4 regions of the Actinoplanes sp. NPDC051859 genome follow, and region 1 is predicted to be linked to each of the others. Evidence: riboswitches for the same ligand, from Rfam matches in the RefSeq annotation. Region 1 holds a riboswitch; each other region holds the start of a gene.
The links. A riboswitch is a leader RNA that binds a small molecule or an ion and turns the genes downstream of it on or off. The one in region 1 is predicted to bind cobalamin.
Positions count from the first base shown of each region.

Region 2: linked by a shared signal. The riboswitch ahead of metE (5-methyltetrahydropteroyltriglutamate--homocysteine S-methyltransferase) and the one ahead of ACIA1L_RS17070 (ribonucleoside-diphosphate reductase subunit alpha) in region 1 are both predicted to bind cobalamin.
Region 3: linked by a shared signal. The riboswitch ahead of ACIA1L_RS24380 (VWA domain-containing protein) and the one ahead of ACIA1L_RS17070 (ribonucleoside-diphosphate reductase subunit alpha) in region 1 are both predicted to bind cobalamin.
Region 4: linked by a shared signal. The riboswitch ahead of ACIA1L_RS25420 (ABC transporter substrate-binding protein) and the one ahead of ACIA1L_RS17070 (ribonucleoside-diphosphate reductase subunit alpha) in region 1 are both predicted to bind cobalamin.

Region 1 is NZ_JBITBX010000006.1:66,461-70,665, forward strand. It holds gene ACIA1L_RS17060 (DUF397 domain-containing protein) at 1-68, shown strand, start outside; gene ACIA1L_RS17065 (HEAT repeat domain-containing protein) at 186-1,001, opposite strand; cobalamin riboswitch at 1,155-1,364, shown strand; gene ACIA1L_RS17070 (ribonucleoside-diphosphate reductase subunit alpha) at 1,494-3,872, shown strand; gene ACIA1L_RS17075 (ribonucleotide-diphosphate reductase subunit beta) at 3,929-4,205, shown strand, end outside.
Region 2 is NZ_JBITBX010000013.1:130,244-134,448, forward strand. It holds gene metE (5-methyltetrahydropteroyltriglutamate--homocysteine S-methyltransferase) at 1-1,600, opposite strand, end outside; cobalamin riboswitch at 1,722-1,940, opposite strand; gene ACIA1L_RS28195 (aspartate aminotransferase family protein) at 1,986-3,293, opposite strand; gene ACIA1L_RS28200 (CoA-transferase subunit beta) at 3,290-4,012, opposite strand; gene ACIA1L_RS28205 (CoA transferase subunit A) at 4,009-4,205, opposite strand, start outside.
Region 3 is NZ_JBITBX010000010.1:73,198-77,402, forward strand. It holds gene cobO (cob(I)yrinic acid a,c-diamide adenosyltransferase) at 1-167, opposite strand, end outside; gene ACIA1L_RS24380 (VWA domain-containing protein) at 167-2,275, opposite strand; cobalamin riboswitch at 2,309-2,433, opposite strand; gene ACIA1L_RS24385 (gluconokinase) at 2,602-4,197, opposite strand.
Region 4 is NZ_JBITBX010000011.1:13,005-17,209, forward strand. It holds gene ACIA1L_RS25410 (ABC transporter ATP-binding protein) at 1-466, opposite strand, end outside; gene ACIA1L_RS25415 (FecCD family ABC transporter permease) at 466-1,422, opposite strand; gene ACIA1L_RS25420 (ABC transporter substrate-binding protein) at 1,467-2,450, opposite strand; cobalamin riboswitch at 2,481-2,654, opposite strand; gene ACIA1L_RS25425 (alpha/beta hydrolase) at 2,698-3,855, opposite strand; gene ACIA1L_RS25430 (phosphatidylglycerol lysyltransferase domain-containing protein) at 3,852-4,205, opposite strand, start outside.

The DNA.
Region 1 (4,205 bases):
ACCATTTCACCCACGGTGAGTGGGCGGCGTTTACCGGTGGTGTGCGGGACGGCGAGTTCGACCTCTAGTGATCTCTTACAGCGACATGCCTCGGCGGGACAGCATCGTCCAGCCGAGGCGTGTCGTCCTGCACACGTCTCTTGAGCGGATGGCGGATTAGTGAGCGCTGGTCGGCGCCAACTGTTTCAGGCCCATCGGCGCTCTTCTTTGTCCGCCCACCAGGTGACGAGTTGTTCCGCAATGGTCGAGGTGGGGAACCGGTCTGCGGCGGTGCCGAGATGCCGACAGATTTCTTTGTCTAGCCACGCCCCGGCGTCGGCGACGTTGCCTGCGCAGTCGAGTGTGACCAGTACAGGACCGATCAGGTAGTCGTACCCGCCGGGACCGAAGGCGTCGGTGAGGAGCTCACGCACTTCGTGGACTGCCTCCTGGTGCCCGGCGGCCATGGCGCGGACCTGATCGTCGGGATCGTTCGCCAGCTGCGTAACCAGTTCAGTGACCGCCTGCAGGTCCATGCTCGGGATGTCGCGGGTCACCGCATACAGGGCGTAGTAGCGGGTTTCGGCGTCGTCGTCGTGGCAGAGCCGCAGCAGCGCATCGGCGGCTTCGGGTTCCACCTGGTCGAGGTTGACCAGGCCTGGCAGGGCAGCCGCGACGTGAAACCGCACCCACTCGTCGGGGTGATCCGCGAGGGCAACGACCTGCGGCAATGCTTCCTTGTCGTGGTGATAGCCCAGTGCCGACACGATCCAGTGCAGCACGGCAGGATCGGTCTCTTCGCGAAGCCGGGTACGCATCAGCGCAACCGTCTCGTCGCGGAAGGGCCGATGTCCATCGGGCTGCTCATCGCCGAGCTCCCGCAAGATCCGCACACCCAGTTCGCGCTGCTCGGCGTCGCTGTCGCAGGCCAGTGCGGCGGCGCGGTCGAAGACCTCCCGGGTCGGCCGCCGGTGCAGGGCGACGAATGCCGGCTGCGGAGCGTCACCGTCATCGTCTGTCATCTCTCGCCGCGCTAGCCGCAACAACACATCAAGTGACAGTTCGTCCGGCGTAGGCATAGCGGCATCGCTCACACTCTCAAGTGTGTACTCACCGCGGGTGGCGATCTCGGGAACACACCATGTGGGGTTGTGGTTTTCGGGGGCCACCCAGATATGGTGTTGCCCGCAGCTGGTTCGGCCGTGCCGTGAGGGTGGGGTCGAGGCAAGAGGGAACCCGGTGGAAATCCGGGACTGCCCCGCAGCGGTGAGTGGGAACGACCGCCGTCACACAGCACTGGGCGCCAAGCCTGGGAAGCGACGGCCAGTAGGAATCGAGTTCGACGCCCGCGAGTCCGAAGACCTGCCAGCGCGCCGCGCACCGTTGGGGTGTGCGGCGGTCGAAGGCCGCGTGGGACGGCCGACGCCCCTGATGCTCTGCGGCGGTCAGTGAGCTGCGAGCTGGTGGTGTCTGCCCCCGCGTGCCCGAAGGCCATGGGCTCGCGAGGAGAGGGCATGACGCTCACACCGGAGAAGACCACCGTGCCGGAGCAGCGGCGGCACGCGATGCAGGTGCGTAAGCGCAACGGGGACCTGGAGACCGTCGACGTCAACAAGATCGTCAAGGCGGTCGAGCGGTGGGTGGCTGACCTCGGTGAGGTGGAGCCGCTGCGGGTCGCCACCAAGACGATCAGCGGCCTGTACGACGGCGCTACCACCGCTGAGCTGGACAAACTGTCGATCCAGACCGCCGCTGAGCTGATCAGCGAGGAACCGCAGTATTCGAAGCTTGCCGCTCGGTTGCTCGCTGCCTATGTGGACAAGGAAGTCCGTAACCAGGGTGTGGCGAGTTTCAGCCAGTCCATCCGTTATGCCCACCAGCAGGGGCTGATCGGCGACGAGACCGCCGCGTTCGTCGCCCGGAATTCGCGCAAGCTTGATGACGCCGTCAACCTCGATGGTGACCTGCGGTTTGAGTACTTCGGCCTGCGGACCGTCGCGGACCGTTACCTGCTGCGCCACCCGGAGACGCGGGAGGTCGTGGAGACTCCGCAGTACTGGCTGCTGCGGGTCGCGTGTGGCCTGTCGACCGAGCCTGGTGAGGCGATCGGCTTCTACCGGCTGATGTCGTCGCTGGCGTATCTGCCCAGCTCACCCACGCTGTTCAACTCCGGGACCCGGCACACGCAGATGTCGTCGTGTTTCCTGGTGGACTCGCCGAAGGACGAGCTGGACTCGATCTATGAGCGGTATCACCAGGTGGCGAAGCTGTCGAAGTTCTCCGGCGGCATCGGCATCTCCTGGTCGCGGGTCCGCGGCCGGGGCGCGCTGATCCGGGGCACGAACGGCAAGTCGAACGGCATCGTGCCGTTCCTGAAGACCCTCGACGCGGGTGTCGCCGCGGTCAACCAGGGCGGCCGGCGTAAGGGTGCGGCCTGTGTCTATCTGGAGCCGTGGCACCCGGACGTCGAGGAGTTCCTGGAGCTGCGCGACAACACCGGCGAGGAGTCGCGCCGCACGCACAACCTGAACCTGGCGAACTGGATTCCGGACGAGTTCATGCGTCGGGTCGAGGCTGACGCCGACTGGTCGCTGATCGACCCGTCCGACGCCCCTGAGCTGCCCGACCTGTTCGGCGAGGCCTTCGACGAGGCCTACCGCCGGGCGGAGAAGAAGGCCGTTAAGACCGTCAAGGCCCGTGATTTGTACGGCCGGATGATGCGTACCCTGGCCCAGACCGGCAACGGCTGGATGACGTTCAAGGACGCGTCGAACCGCCTGTCGAACCAGACCGGCGCCCCGGGTAACACGATTCACCTGTCGAACCTGTGCACCGAGATCCTCGAGGTAAACGCCGACGACGAGACCGCGGTGTGCAACCTCGGGTCGATCAACCTGAGCGCGCACATCAGCGACGGCGGCGTCGACTGGGAGAAGCTGCGCGCCACGGTGCGGACCGCGGTGGTGTTCCTCGACCGGGTGATCGACATCAACTTCTACCCGTCGGAGCAGGCCGCTGCGTCGAACCCGCGGTGGCGGCCGGTCGGGCTCGGGCTGATGGGGTTGCAGGACGCGTTCTTCCAGCTGCGGCTGCCGTTCGACTCGGCGCAGGCGAGGGAGTTGTCGACGCGCGTGCAGGAGGAGATTTTCCTGACCGCGTTGGAGTCCAGCGTGGCGTTGGCGCAGCAGTTCGGTCCGCACCCGGCGTATTCGGAGACTCGGGCGGCGAAGGGCGATCTGCACCACGAGTTGTGGGGTGCCACGCCGGAGCAGACGTCGCGGTGGGCTGAGCTGAAGACGCAGATCGCCGAGCACGGGTTGCGGAACTCGCTGTTGATCGCGATCGCGCCGACCGCGACCATCGCGTCGATCGCCGGGTGTTACGAGTGCATCGAGCCGCAGGTGTCCAACCTGTTCAAGCGCGAGACGATGTCCGGCGAGTTCCTGCAGATCAACACCTACCTGGTCCGGGAGCTGAAGGCGCGCGGGCTGTGGACGGCACCGGTCCGGGACCAGATCAAGCGGGCCGAAGGTTCGGTGCAAGGCATCACAGAGCTGCCGGCCGAAGTGCGGGAGTTGTTCCGCACGGCGTGGGAGTTGCCGCAGAAAGCCCTGATCGATCTCGCGGTTGCCCGCGGGCCCTACATCGACCAGTCGCAGTCGCTGAACCTGTTCCTGAGTGCGCCGACCATCGGCAAGCTCTCCTCGATGTATCTCTACGGCTGGAAAGCCGGGCTGAAGACGTCGTACTACCTGCGGTCGCGGCCCGCGACGCGCATTCAGCAGGCCACCACCTCGGTGCTCCCGGCGGTCGCTGCGTTGCCGACGGTGTCCGACGAGGAAGCCCTGGCCTGTTCCCTGGAAAATCCTGAAAGCTGTGAGGCCTGCCAGTGACGACCATTCCCGAACCCCGCACCACCGACACCACACCCGCCCCGGCCCAGCGGCAGATGTTGCTCGACCCGGGCATGGACCTGACGCTGCGGCCGATGCGGTACCCGCACTTCTTCGACCGGTTCAAGGACGCGATCAAGAACACCTGGACCGTCGAGGAGGTCGATCTGCATTCCGACCTCGCCGACCTGGCGAAGCTGTCGGCGGCCGAGCAGCATCTGGTGTCGCGGCTGGTCGCGTTCTTCGCCACCGGCGACACCATCGTGGCGAACAACCTGGTGCTCAACCTGTACCAGCACGTCAACTCGCCCGAGGGCCGGCTGTATCTGTCTC
Region 2 (4,205 bases), on a different contig from region 1:
ACTGGGCGTAGGTCGACCATTCCACGGTCATCGGTGCCTTGCGGGCGACGTCGCCGTAGATGATCGGCGGCCGCACGCAGCGGGAGCCGTAGGACTGGACCCAGCCGTGGTCGGTGGCGGCGAACCCGTCGAGCTGTTCGCCGAAGTACTGCACCATGTCGTTGCGCTCGGGTTCGCCGTGGACGAGCACGTCGAGGCCCAGTTTCTCCTGGAGGCGGATGACGTGGGCGACTTCGGCGCGCATCCGCTCGGCGTAGCCGGCCGCATCGAGGGTGCCGGCCCGCAGGTCGGCGCGGGCGCGACGCAGGTCGGTGGTCTGCGGGAAGGAACCGATGGTGGTCGTGGGCAACGGCGGCAGATTGAGCCGGGATTGCTGGGCGACGGCCCGCTGGGCGTAGGCGCCGCGCTGCCGGTCGGCTGGGGTGAGGGCGGCGAGTCGCGACCGCACGTCGTAGTCGGTCCAGGCGGCCGGGACCGGCGGGAGCGACTCGGGCAGGTGTGCGGTGCCGTCCCGCAGCGCCGTGCCCAGCAGCACCACCTCGTCGACCTTCTGCCGGGCGAAGGCGAGCCGGGCGAACAAACCCGGGTCGAGGCGCTTCTCCGCCGACAGGTCGACCGGGACGTGCAGCAGGGAGCACGAGGTGGACACGGCAACGTGGTCGGCGAGCCCGGTGACAGTGGCCCCGGTGGCGACGGCCTGCCGCAGGTCGGTGGCCCAGATGTTGTGGCCGTCGACCAGGCCGGCGACGATGGTCTTGCCGTGCAGCGGGCCGGCGGCGGCAAGCCGCCGCAGGTTGCCCATGCCCGCGACGAGGTCGAGACCGACGGCCTCGACCGGGGTGTCGAGCAGGGCGGGCAGGGCGTCCCCCAGCTCACCGAAGTACGTGGCGACGAAGATCCGCGGCCGGTGCTCCACCTCACCGAGGCGGGTGTACGCAGCCCGCAGCGCTTCGATCTCGGTTGCGGTGCGGTCACCGACATAGGCGGGCTCGTCCAGCTGCACCCACGCAACGCCCGCCGCAGCCAGAGTGGTCAAGATCTGCGCGTAGACCTCGACGAGGTCGTTCAGCCGGGCGAATGGGTCGGCACCCTTGGCGAGCAGCAGGAACGTGGCCGGTCCGACCAAGACCGGCCGGGTGTCGATGCCCAACGCGTGGGCTTCCGCGTACTCCTGCAGCGCCTTGGCCGGGTTCGCCGAGAAAACAGTGTCCGGGTCGATCTCGGGAACCAGGTAGTGGTAGTTGGTGTCGAACCACTTGGTCAGCTCGAGCGCCGGTTCAGCGTCCACGCCCCGCGCCATCGCGAAATAGGTGTCCAGGTCGGACAGGCCGAGCCGCGCGAACCGCTGCGGCACGGCGCCGACAGCGACGGCGGTGTCGAGGACGTGGTCGTAGTAGGAGAACGTGTTGGACGGGATCGCGTCGAGGCGGGCGTTGCGCAACATCTGCCACACCTCGGACCGCAGCCCGGCCGCGGTGGCTTCCAGCTCAGCGGCGTCGATCTTGCCAGCCCAGTAGGCCTCGACGGCCTGCTTCAACTCGCGGTTCGCGCCGATCCGCGGATAGCCGAGTACGGTGCTCTGCCCGAAGGTACTGCTCACCGGGGGGTCCTTCCCTCGAAGTGCCCGGCAGAACCCGAGAAGCACAAAGGGAAGGCGGGCACGGTGGAGTGCCCAGGCTTCCGCTCTGGCCCTCCCGAGAGGCCGCCGGCGGCGCACACCGGTCGGCGTACGCAGCACTGGCAGGTCTTCGGACTTGCGGGCATGACCATCACGGTCGCCTACTGGCCGTCGCTTCCCAGGCGCCGATGGCGGCACCCAGTGCTTCATGACGGCGGTCGTTCCCACTCACCGCTGCGGGGCAGTCCCGGTCTTGCACCGGGTTCCCTCTTACGACGCCCGCTCTGTCAGGAACGGGCGAACCAGCACCGTCAGCCATCCTACGGACATCCCTGGCGGACGGGCCAGGGATGTCCGGGTGCACGCGTCAACCAGCCGACACGACGCTCACGATCGCGGCTGCGGTGCCGGTGGCGATTTCCTCGATCTCGGCGGTGGTGGTGGTCAGAGGCGGACCGAGCAGGATGAGATCGCCGTTCACGCCGTCAGCGCAGCCGGTGCCGGCGTACAGCAGCAGCCCGGCCTCCCGGGCCGCGGCCAGGACCCGCTCGGTGATCTTCTCGGCGCGGTCGAACGGTGCTTTGGTGTCGGGGTCGGCGACGATCTCGACGCCGACGAGCAGGCCACGACCACGGATGTCGCCGACGTGCGCACAGTCGGCCAGCCCGGCGTGCAGCGTGTCGCGCAGCAACTCCCCCGACTTGTGACTGGCGGTGACCAGGTCCCGGTCGTGCATGATTTTGAGTACGGCACGGCCGGTGGCGGCGCCGACCAGGTGGTGCGAGTACGTGAAGCCGTGCGTGAAACCGGTCTCCGCGATCGTGTCGTGCACGCGTCCCGAGGCGACGGCGAGGCCCAGCGGCCAGTAGCCGGACGCTGCGCCCTTGGCGGACACGAGGATGTCGGGGCGCACCCCCCAGTGGTCGACGCCGAACCAGGTGCCGGTGCGGCCGAATCCGGTCATGACCTCGTCGGCGATGAGCAGCACGCCGTAGCGGCGGCACACCTCGGCCACGGCCGGCCAGTAGTCATCGGGCGGCACGCAGGCGCCCAGCGCAGCGCCCGCGATGGGTTCGGCGATGAACGCCGCCACCGGCTGCGCCTCGAACAGCTCGGCCAGCGCCGCCGCATGCCGGGCGCCGCAGCCCACCGGGTGGGTGTCCGGAAAAGCACACCGATATTCGTACGGTGTGGACGTCTGCGTGGCGTGCCCGAGCCACGGCAGGTACGGCTTGCGCAGCGACGCCCGCCCGGATGCGTCCAGAGCCCCGCGCGAGTTGCCGTGGTACGACCCGACCCGGCTGACGATGGCGTGCCGGTCCTCGCCGCGGGCCAGGTGGTAAGCGCGAGCCATTTTGAACGCGGTCTCCACCGCCTCGCTGCCGCCGGAGACCGGGAAGATCTTCGGGTCGTCCAGGGGCAGCACGGCCGCGAGGTCGTCGGCGTACGCCTCGAGGACGTCGGCGCGGAACACCGAGCCGTGCGCGTAGGCGACGGCGTGGGCCTGCTCGGACTGGGCGTCCAGCACCGCGGCCTCGCCGTGGCCGACGCCCACCACGATGGCACCGCCGGCGGCGTCGAGGTAACGCTTGCCGGCGGTGTCCCACATCTGCGTGCCCAGCGCCGAGCCGATCCGCGGTGCGTCCTCGGCCACCCGGCCGAACACGTGACTCATTTCAGGTACGCGCCTTCCGGGTCGAGTTCCTCGCGCAGCAACCTCAGCTCTTCGTCGCTCGGCGCCTCGGTGGTGGCGAGATCGTCAGCGACCTCGACCTCCCAGCCGGTGGCCTCCCGCACGTCGTCCACCGAGATGCCGGGGTGCACGCCGGTGAGCACGAGCCGCCGCTCGGCGCCCTCCCCGGTCATCGTGTAGACACCGAGGTCGGTGATGACCTTCGACAGCCGCCGGCCGGAGCTGGTCCGGAAGTCGATCTTCTGCACGAAGGATCGCTTCGACTGCCGCATGAGGACCATGACCTCGCCGGCGTTCTGCGCGATCTCGCAGGCGCCACCGGACCCGGGGAGCCGGATCTTCGGGTGGGCGTAGTCACCGATCACCGTGGTGTTGATGTTGCCGTGCCGGTCGAGCTGGGCCGCCCCGAGGAAGCCCAGGTCGACCAGCCCGGCCTGCAGGTAGTACTGGAAGAGCTCCACCATGCTCATCACCATGTCGGAGCCGGTGACCAGGCACGGGTCGCCGATGGACAGCGGCAGCCGGGCGGGCCGGGCGCCGTAGACGCCCGACTCGTAGATCAGCTGCATGCCCGGGTTGACCGTGCGCTGGGCCAGGTTGACCGCGATGTTCGGCAGCCCGATGCCGACGAAGCAGACGTTCTGCCCGGCCATCGCCCGGGCACCCGCGACGACCATCATTTCGGTACGGGTGTAGCTCATCGGTACGCTCCGTAGTCCACCGAGCCGGACGGCGCCGGTTCGGGTGTGAGGTCGTCGAAGTAGTGCTCGCCCAGCTTGGCCAGGTACTCCGAGTGGTCCTTGGTGCCGTGCACCCACTCGTCCAGCCAGGCCGTGAGCGCGGCCTCGTCCTTGCTGATCCGCTCCCAGTCGCGGTAGAAGCGGTTGTCGCGGT
Region 3 (4,205 bases), on a different contig from region 1:
AAGACGCCGACCGGCCAGCCCGCGCTCCACGCCCGCAGCGCCATGCCGAACGCGGCGGTGGACTTGCCCTTGCCGTGTCCGGTGTGCACGGCGAGGACGGCTTGGCGGCGACGCTGGCGGGTGGTGAGGCCGTCGTTCGGCACCGAGGTGACCTGTCCCTGCGGCATCAGGCAGCCCTCCGGTGGGATCCGTGGGCGCCCGGCCCGTTGGCAGCGAGTGCGTCCAACGGCATGACGTCGGCGTGCAGGGCGGCGGCCAGGCGGCGGGCCAGGCCCAACCGCACCGGGCCGGACTCGCAGTCGACCACGACGGTCGCGACCCCGGCGAGGGCGGGCGCGACCTCGACCGGGTCGCCGCCGCTGGTGGCTCGCCCGTCGGTGACGACCACCAGCAACGGGCGGCGGCGCGGATCGCGGCGGCGCTCGGTGGCGCTGGTGGCGGCGGCCTGCCGCAGCCCGGCCGCGAGGGGGGTGCGGCCCCCGGTCCGTAGGCTCGCGAGGCGCAGCACACCGACCTCGTGGCTGGAGGTCGGTGGCAACACCTGCTCGGCCGTGGAGCCCCGGAAGGTGATCATGCCAATCCGGTCCCGGCGCTGGTACGCGTCGCGCAGCAGCGACAGCACAGCGGTCTTGACCACAGTCATCCGCTGACGGGCCGCCATCGAGCCGGAGGCGTCGACCACGAACAGGACCAGGTTGGCCTCCCGCCCGACGTGCACCGCCTCACGCAGGTCACGCGGCTGCACGCAGGAGACGGCCCGCAACGACCCGGGAACGGGTGTCGCGGTGGCCCGCCGGTGCAGGGCTGCCCGGAGCGTGGCCGGCAGGTGCGGCGCCCCGGCCAGCTTGCCGTGCGGCACCCGGGAGCCGACCACGCGGCCGCGGCGCGCAAAGGCCGGTGAGCGTCGACCGGCGTGGCCGCCTTCACCGCGCGCGCCGATGCGGAATGTGCGCGGCCGGTACGCCGTTCCCGCCTGCGCCGCACCGCCGGCGGCTTGCCCAGGCTTGTCCTCAGTGTGCTCCCGCGGATCCGCGGCGTCCCGCGGATCCCGGTCGGCTGCGGGCTCCGGACCACGGTCATCCGCACCACCGCCGGGGTCGGCACCCGCAGCACCGCTGCCGGGACCGCTACCACCGGGCTCGCCCTGGTCAGGACCGTTGTCTGGACCGTTGTTGTCGGGCCCACCACCGTTGTCGGGCCCACCGTCCGGGCTGCCGCCGTCGGGCCCGCCGTCCGGGTCGTCGTCGGACTCCGGCGGGGCCTCCGCGTCGGCCTGCTCGAGGGCCTCTTCGAGGCGCTGCTCATCGGTGCCGGGCGGGTCCAGCGGGTCCTTGCGGCGGCGGTGCGGCAGGGCCAGCCGGGCGGCGTCGCGAATGTCGTCGGCCGTGACCCGGTCCCGGCCGTGCCAGGCGGCAAGGGCCACCGCGCACCGGGCCACCACGATGTCGGCGCGCATGCCGTCCACCCCGTACGCGAGACACACCCGGGCAATCCGGTCCAGCTCGGCGTCCGGCAGGTGCACCGCGGGCAGGGCGGCCCGCGCGGTCACAATCCGCGCGGCGAGAGCTTCCTCGGCGGCACCGAAGCTGGCCGCGAACCCGGCCGGGTCTGCCTCGTACGCCAGCCGTCGCCGGACGACCTCAGCCCGCTGCACCGCGTCCCGAGGGGCCGCCACGGTCACCACCAGCCCGAACCGGTCGACGAGCTGCGGCCGCGGCTCGCCCTCTTCCGGGTTCATCGTGCCCACCAGCAGGAACCGGGAGGCGTGCTTGACCGACACGCCGTCGCGCTCGACATGTGCCCGGCCCATCGCCGCCGCATCCAGCAGCAGGTCCACCAGGTGGTCGGGCAGCAGGTTGACCTCATCGACATAGAGGGCGCCCCGGTGTGCCGCGGCCAGCAGACCCGGCTCGTACGCCTTGACACCGTCTGCGAGCGCACGCTGGATGTCGAGCGTGCCCACCACCCGGTCCTCGGTGGCGCCGACCGGGAGCTCGACCAACGCGGCGGGCCGGTGCCCGTGCGGAGCGTCGGCCTCGTGCGGGCCGTCTGGGCAGCCGGAGTCGGGCGCCGTCGGGTCGCAGGCGAACCGGCAGCCCCGGACGACGTCGACTTCGGGCAGCAACGCGGCGAGGGCGCGCACGACGGTGCTCTTGGCGGTGCCCTTCTCGCCGCGGACGAGCACCCCGCCGACGGCCGGAGACACCGCCGTGAGCAGCAGGGCAAGGCGCAGATCGTCGAGCCCGACGACGGCGGAGAACGGGTACGGCGTCACGCCACGATCCTTCCCGCGGGTGTCCACGCCCGCGTGTCAAAGGGAGCGAGCGGCAGGAGTCTCCTGACTCCCAGGCGGCCGTAGCCGCCCGGTCACAGTGGCGGGACCGTCCCGGATTTGCACCGGGTTCCTCCGCTACCGCTCGTCGGTCACTCTGTCGCACCGCCGCCCGCGCCGTCAACGCGACCCGTCGTGGCCATCCTCACCCGGCCGCCACCCGGCACTCGCAGGACAGCGCGGGCGGCCCGCGGCGAGCACCCCGCCACCTTGCGCCCACGGCGGCTGGCCTGTTCCACGGGCCGGCGGCCGAATGCGGCGCCGGTGCATCAGTGCGGTCTGTCGGGGACGTGCTCGTCGCGGGCGCCGACCGCCTTCTCGGTGCCGGGCAGCGGCGAGGGCGCCAGCCGGTCCAGTTCGGTCAGGACGTCGGTGACTGCCAGTGCAGACCGTTCCACGAGCGGCCGGAGCCGCCCGTACAGCGCCGCGTCGGCCGGGTCGGGGTGGGTGCGCGCGGTGACGTCGACCAGGTCCGCGGCGCGGTCCAGGTCGGGCAGGCGGCCGATGGCGTGCAGCCCGAGCAGGCAGGCGCCCATCGCGGTACCCTCCGGCGTGTCGGCGATGGCGACGGGCAGGTCCAGCGTCGCGGCGAGGATCTCGACCCACAGCTCGGAGGCCACCGCTCCCCCGGTGGCGCGGACTTCACTCAGCTCGATCCCTTCGGCCCCGAAGGTGTCCCGGACCAGGGCCAGCTGCTGGCACACCCCCTCGACGGCAGCGCGGACCAGATGCGCGCGGCCGTGTTCGCGGCGCAGCCCCAGATAGGCCCCGCGCATCCCGCCACGCCACCACGGTGCCCGTTCCCCCAGCAGGTACGGCAGGCAGAGCAGGCCGTCGCTGCCCGCCGCCACCGCCGCGGCTTCGACCAGCAGCGCGGCGTCGCGGACGTCGGCGTCCTCGCCTTCGGCGGCGGGACGGTCGAAGCCTTCCGCCATCGTCTGGCCGGCCCAGCGCACCACCGAACCGGCGTTGTTGACGGCGCCGCCGAGCACCCAGCGGTCTTCGGTGAGGGCGTAACAGAAGAGCCGCCCGGCAGCGTCGGCGGTGGGCTTGCCCACGACCGTCCGCAACGCTCCGCTCGTCCCCAGCGAGACCGCGGCGACGCCGGGCGGGGTGGCGCCCACGCCGAGGTTGGCGAGCGGCCCGTCGGCGGCGCCGATGATGAGCGGGGTGTCCGGGGCCAACCCGGCCGCGGTGGCGACGTCGGGATGCAGGCGCAGAGCGGTGGTGGTCGGCACGACTTCAGCGAGCCGGGTGGCGTCGATGCCGGCGAGATCCAGGGCCTCGGGATCCCACCGACGCTCATGGATGTCGTAGAGCCCGGTGCCGGACGCCACCGACAGGTCGACGACGAAATCCGCCCGGGCCAGGCCGCCCAGCACGATCTCCTTGACGCCGCCCCAACGCGGAGTGTCTCGCAGCATCCTCGGCTCGTGCGCACGCCACCAGGCCAACTTCGCCAACGGCGACATCGGATGCACGGGCGTGCCGGTGCGGGCCTGCAGGGCTTTGGCGCGGCCAGACGCGACGATCGCCTCGGTCTGCGGCGACGAACGGTTGTCCGCCCAGGTCATGAGCGGACCGGCGGCGGTACCGCTGCCGTCCAGTGGCGCAAGGCCGTGCAGGAAGGCGCTGAGGCTGACCGCGAGCACGTGGTCGCCACGCTCCCGGCACTCCTGCGCCACGGTGACGAGCGCCTTGGCGGCGGCGTCGCGCAACTCGGCGGGGTCAAGTTCGGCTCGGCCCGGGCCGGGCACGGACAGCGGATAGTGCACGCTCGTGGCAGCGCGGACCTCGCCGTCGAGGCCGGCGGCAACCGCTTTCGTCGCAGTAGTTCCGGTGTCGATCCCGATGACGACGTCCATGCATCCTC
Region 4 (4,205 bases), on a different contig from region 1:
GCTCCTGGGCGAGTGCCCGGGCAAGCTGCACGCGCTGGCGTTCCCCGCCGGACAGGGTCTGCCAGCGACGATCCGCCCACCCGGCCAGGTCCACCCGGGCGAGGGCCTCGACCGCGACCGCCCGGTCGGTGTCACCATCGGCCCAGCGCGAGCTTCGGTGCGGCGTACGCCCCAGCAGCACCACGTCCAGCGCTGTCAGGTCCAGCTCGGTCTCGGCGTGCTGAGCCAGCAGCGCCGTCCGTCGGGCGATGGCGAGCCAGGACAGCGTGGCAAGGTCGGACTCGCCCAGCGACACGCGGCCGTGCTCCGGCCGGATCAGGCCGGCCGCCACCCGCAGCAGCGTCGTCTTGCCGGAACCGTTCGGGCCGAGGAGCCCGACCAGCGCACCGGGCGGCACAGCGCAGGTGACCTCGTCGAGGATGTGGACGGCGGGCACCGACCAGGACACGTCGTTGATCTCGAGCATCAGCGCACCTCTCGGCGGCGGAGCAGCCAGACGAAAGCGGGCACGCCCAGCAGAGCGGTGAGGACCCCGGCGGGTAGCTCTCGCGGCTCGAATGCTGTCCGGGCGGCCGCGTCCACCCAGATCATGAAGATCGCGCCGGCCAACACCACGACGGGCAGCAGCCGCCGATGATCGGGACCGGTGAAGAGGCGGGCGGCATGCGGCAGGATCAGCCCCACGAAGCCGATCGCGCCGCTGATCGCGACCAGGACGGCGGTCACCAGGGCGGTGGTGATCAGCAGCACCCGCCGGACCCGCCGGACATCGATGCCGAGGGTGGCGGCGGATTCCTCCCCGAAGGCGAACGCGTTGAGCGCCCGCGCTTGCGCGCCGATCACGAGCAGCGCGGCGCCGAGCACCGGTGCCGCCCAGGCCAGCGCGGTCCAGTCGACCCGGGCCAGCGACCCGGAGAGCCAGAAGGTGATCGACTGGGTGGCGTGCGGATCCGCCACCCAGATGATCACGAACGTGGTGAGCGCCGCGCACAGTTGGGCGACGGCCACCCCGGCGAGCACCACCCGGGTCGGCCGCAGCGCCGCCCGCCCGCCGGCCACGATGATCACCAGCCCGAACGCTGCCAGCGCGCCGATCAGCGCGCCGCCGCTGAGCGCGGCAACCCCACCACCGACGCCCAGGACGACGACCGCGACCGCGCCGAGGGACGCTCCGGACGAGACCCCCAGCAGGTACGGGTCAGCGAGCGGATTGCGGGTCACGGTCTGCAGCACCGCACCCGCCGCGGCCAGCCCGGCCCCGACGACGGCGGCGCCGAGCACCCGCGGCAGCCGCAACTCCCACACGATGTGGTCGCGCATCAGCGGCACGTCGGCAGTGGTCAGCCCGAGGTGGCCGGCGATCACCTCGCCGACCGTACGCAGGGAAAGGTCGGCCGGTCCGACCGTGACCGCCGCACCCACCGAGAGGACCAGGGCGACCGCGAGAACGCCGACCTTGACCGGAGTCAGCTGCCGGCCTTCGCGAGCCCCGCGGTCAGCGCCTCGACGGCGAGCACGTTGCGCACGCCGGCCGACGTGGCGGAGAACGGGACGACGATGAACCGCTGATTCTTGACCGCGGGCAGGTCCTTCAGCGTGGCGTGCTTCGCCAGGAACGCCTTCTTGGCGGCGGCGGGGTCCCAACTTGCGTCGATCAACACGATCGCGTCCGGGTTCCGCTCCACGACGGCTTCCCAGCTCGAGTCAGCCCAGGAGCCGGTGAGCTCGGCGAACACATTGGTGACGCCGGCCTCGGCCATGATCATGCCGGGGCTTCCGCAGCACGCGCCGACGCTCGGAGCGTCGGTGCCGGCGTCCCACCACAACACCTTCGCGTCCCGGCCGCTCGCCTTGGCCTTGACGATCCGGGCCTGCTGCTCGGCGATCAGTTGCTCGGCCCGGTCCGGCACCCCGAACACGGCGGCGATCTCGCGGATCTCGGTGAAGACGTCGGTCAGGGCCAGCTTTGCCAGGCGGGTCTCCTTCGGGCAGCCCGCCGCCGAGACGTACGAGCTCACGCCCAGTTTCTGCCACTCGGCCCGGTCACCGACACCCTCGGTGCCGAATGCGCTGGCGAACGACGCGTAGACGAAGTCCGGCTCGGTGTCGAGCAGCTTCTCCTTGGCCGGGTACTCCTTGGCGAGCACCGGCACCTTCGCGTAGGCGGCGGCGTACTCGGGCAGGATGGCGTCGTCGAGGTAGGCCGTGCCGATCATCCGGTCCTGCAGGCCGAGCGCGAGCATGATCTCGGTCGCCGGCTGGTTCATGGTCACCGCCCGCGTCGGCGGTTTGGCGATGGTGACGGGCGTACCGCAGTTGGCGAGCGTGACCGGCCCGCCCGCGGACGCCCCCGGCGCGGCCTTCGGCGCATCGGTGGCGCCGCACCCGGCGAGCAGGACGAACAGGACGGACAGCGGCGCGGTTACGCGCCAGGACAGGGAGGACCGCACAGCGGGACCACCTTCCAGCACCTCGTGGACGGGTCGAAACGGTGCCGTGGCCGGTCTCCTGGCTGACGGGTGGTGCGCCGATGGCCGGCCTTCCCAGGCTTGCGCCCAGTGACCTTGTGGTGGCCTCCGGCATCCCGATCACAGTGGCGAGGGCCGCGCCGGCATCACACCGGCTTCCCGAACACCACGGCGCGCCCACCCTAGCGGCTGGGCACCTGCCCATCCGCGCCGGGCCGCTCTGATCTGGTCAGCTGGTCCGGGTGTCCGGTTGCTGGCCGCGGTCGGGGTGCGCGGCGAGCCAGCCGTTGAGCCACTGGAACAGCGCCGGGAGCGTTTCGTTCCAGGTGGCGAAGTTGTGGCCGCCCGGGCGGCTGTCGTAGACGGTGGCGACGTCCGGCGTACGGATCAGCGGCCGGTAGGCGTGCAGGTCTGCCAGCGCCTCCTTGTCGCCGAGCCCGGCGGACAGGAACAGATGCATGGGCCGGGGCCGGCGCTCGTTGATGGTCAGCCGGGGGTCGTTGGCCCGGCGCAGGTTCAGGTCGCCCTGGTAGAGGTCGCCGGTGGAGCGGTCGATGATGGGCCGGAAGTAGCCGGAGAGGCTGGCTGCCGCGGAAAACTTGTCGGGATGCCGCAGGGCCAGGTTGAAGGCGCAGAAGCCGCCGGTCGAATAGCCCGCGACGGCCCAGTTCTCGGGACCGCTGGCCGCCCGGAAATGTCGGGTGAGGATCTCCGGCACATCGGAGGTGAGGAAGGTGTCGGCGCGGACCCCGGTGGCCGAGTCCACGCACTCGCTGTCCTTGCCGCGGACCGGGTCCTGCTCGGGCAGGACGGCGATCATCGGTGGCAGAGCCCGAGCGTTGATCGCCTTGTCCAGGGCTGCGCCGACGCCCATCGTCTTGAGCCAGCTGTCCACCGTGCCCGGATAGCCGGCCAGGAACATCACCACGGGATAGTCCCGCCGCGCGGCCTCGGGAGCGGTGTAGCCAGCCGGCAGGTAGATCTGTGCGGGCAGGTGATAGCCCGTCCGGGCGCCGGTCAACATCGCCGGGATCACCGTGCCCTTGTCGGCGCCGCCCGGGTGCTCGGCGATCCACCGGGCGATGGCGTCGTGACCCGTGTTGTCGGAAGTCAGCCGCGGGGCGTTGTGCGGGATCGTGGCGGCGTACCCGTCGGGTGCGCTCTGTCCCAACAGCTCGCCCAGGGTGACGTAGAAGTTGGCCTGCTTGTTCACTACGGCGCCGATGCTGAGCAGCAGCAACAGCTGGACGAGGATGAGGCCGGCGGCCCGGTGCGCGGTGCGGAACCGGCCGCGGTCCCAGAACTTCGCGGTCGCCACGGCGGCAAGGACCGTCAGGGCGCCGAGCAGGGCGATCAGCCAGCCGCTGGTGATGACGATGCTGTTCAACGGGGCACACTCGTTTCTGCGGCGGCGGGCTCGGGCAGGACGGTCGGGACGATCGCCGCGGCAGATCGTGCCGGGGCCGGTCGGCGTTGTCCCGGCGGAGTGACGAATCCCTCGGCGATGGCCGCGGCCAGGGCGACACGCGGCAGGTCTCGGCCGCGCGGGTAGCAGAGGAACCGAGGCGTCCAGTCCGGCTGATACTTGGCGTTGGCCCGGTAGAGCTGCTCGAGCTGCCACCAGCGGGAGGCGGCCATCAGCAGACCGCGCCAGCCGCGCAGCAGCGGTCCAGCCCCGAGCTGCTCACCCCGGGCGAAGGTGGCCCGGAACATTGCGAAGTTCAGCGAGACACGCTT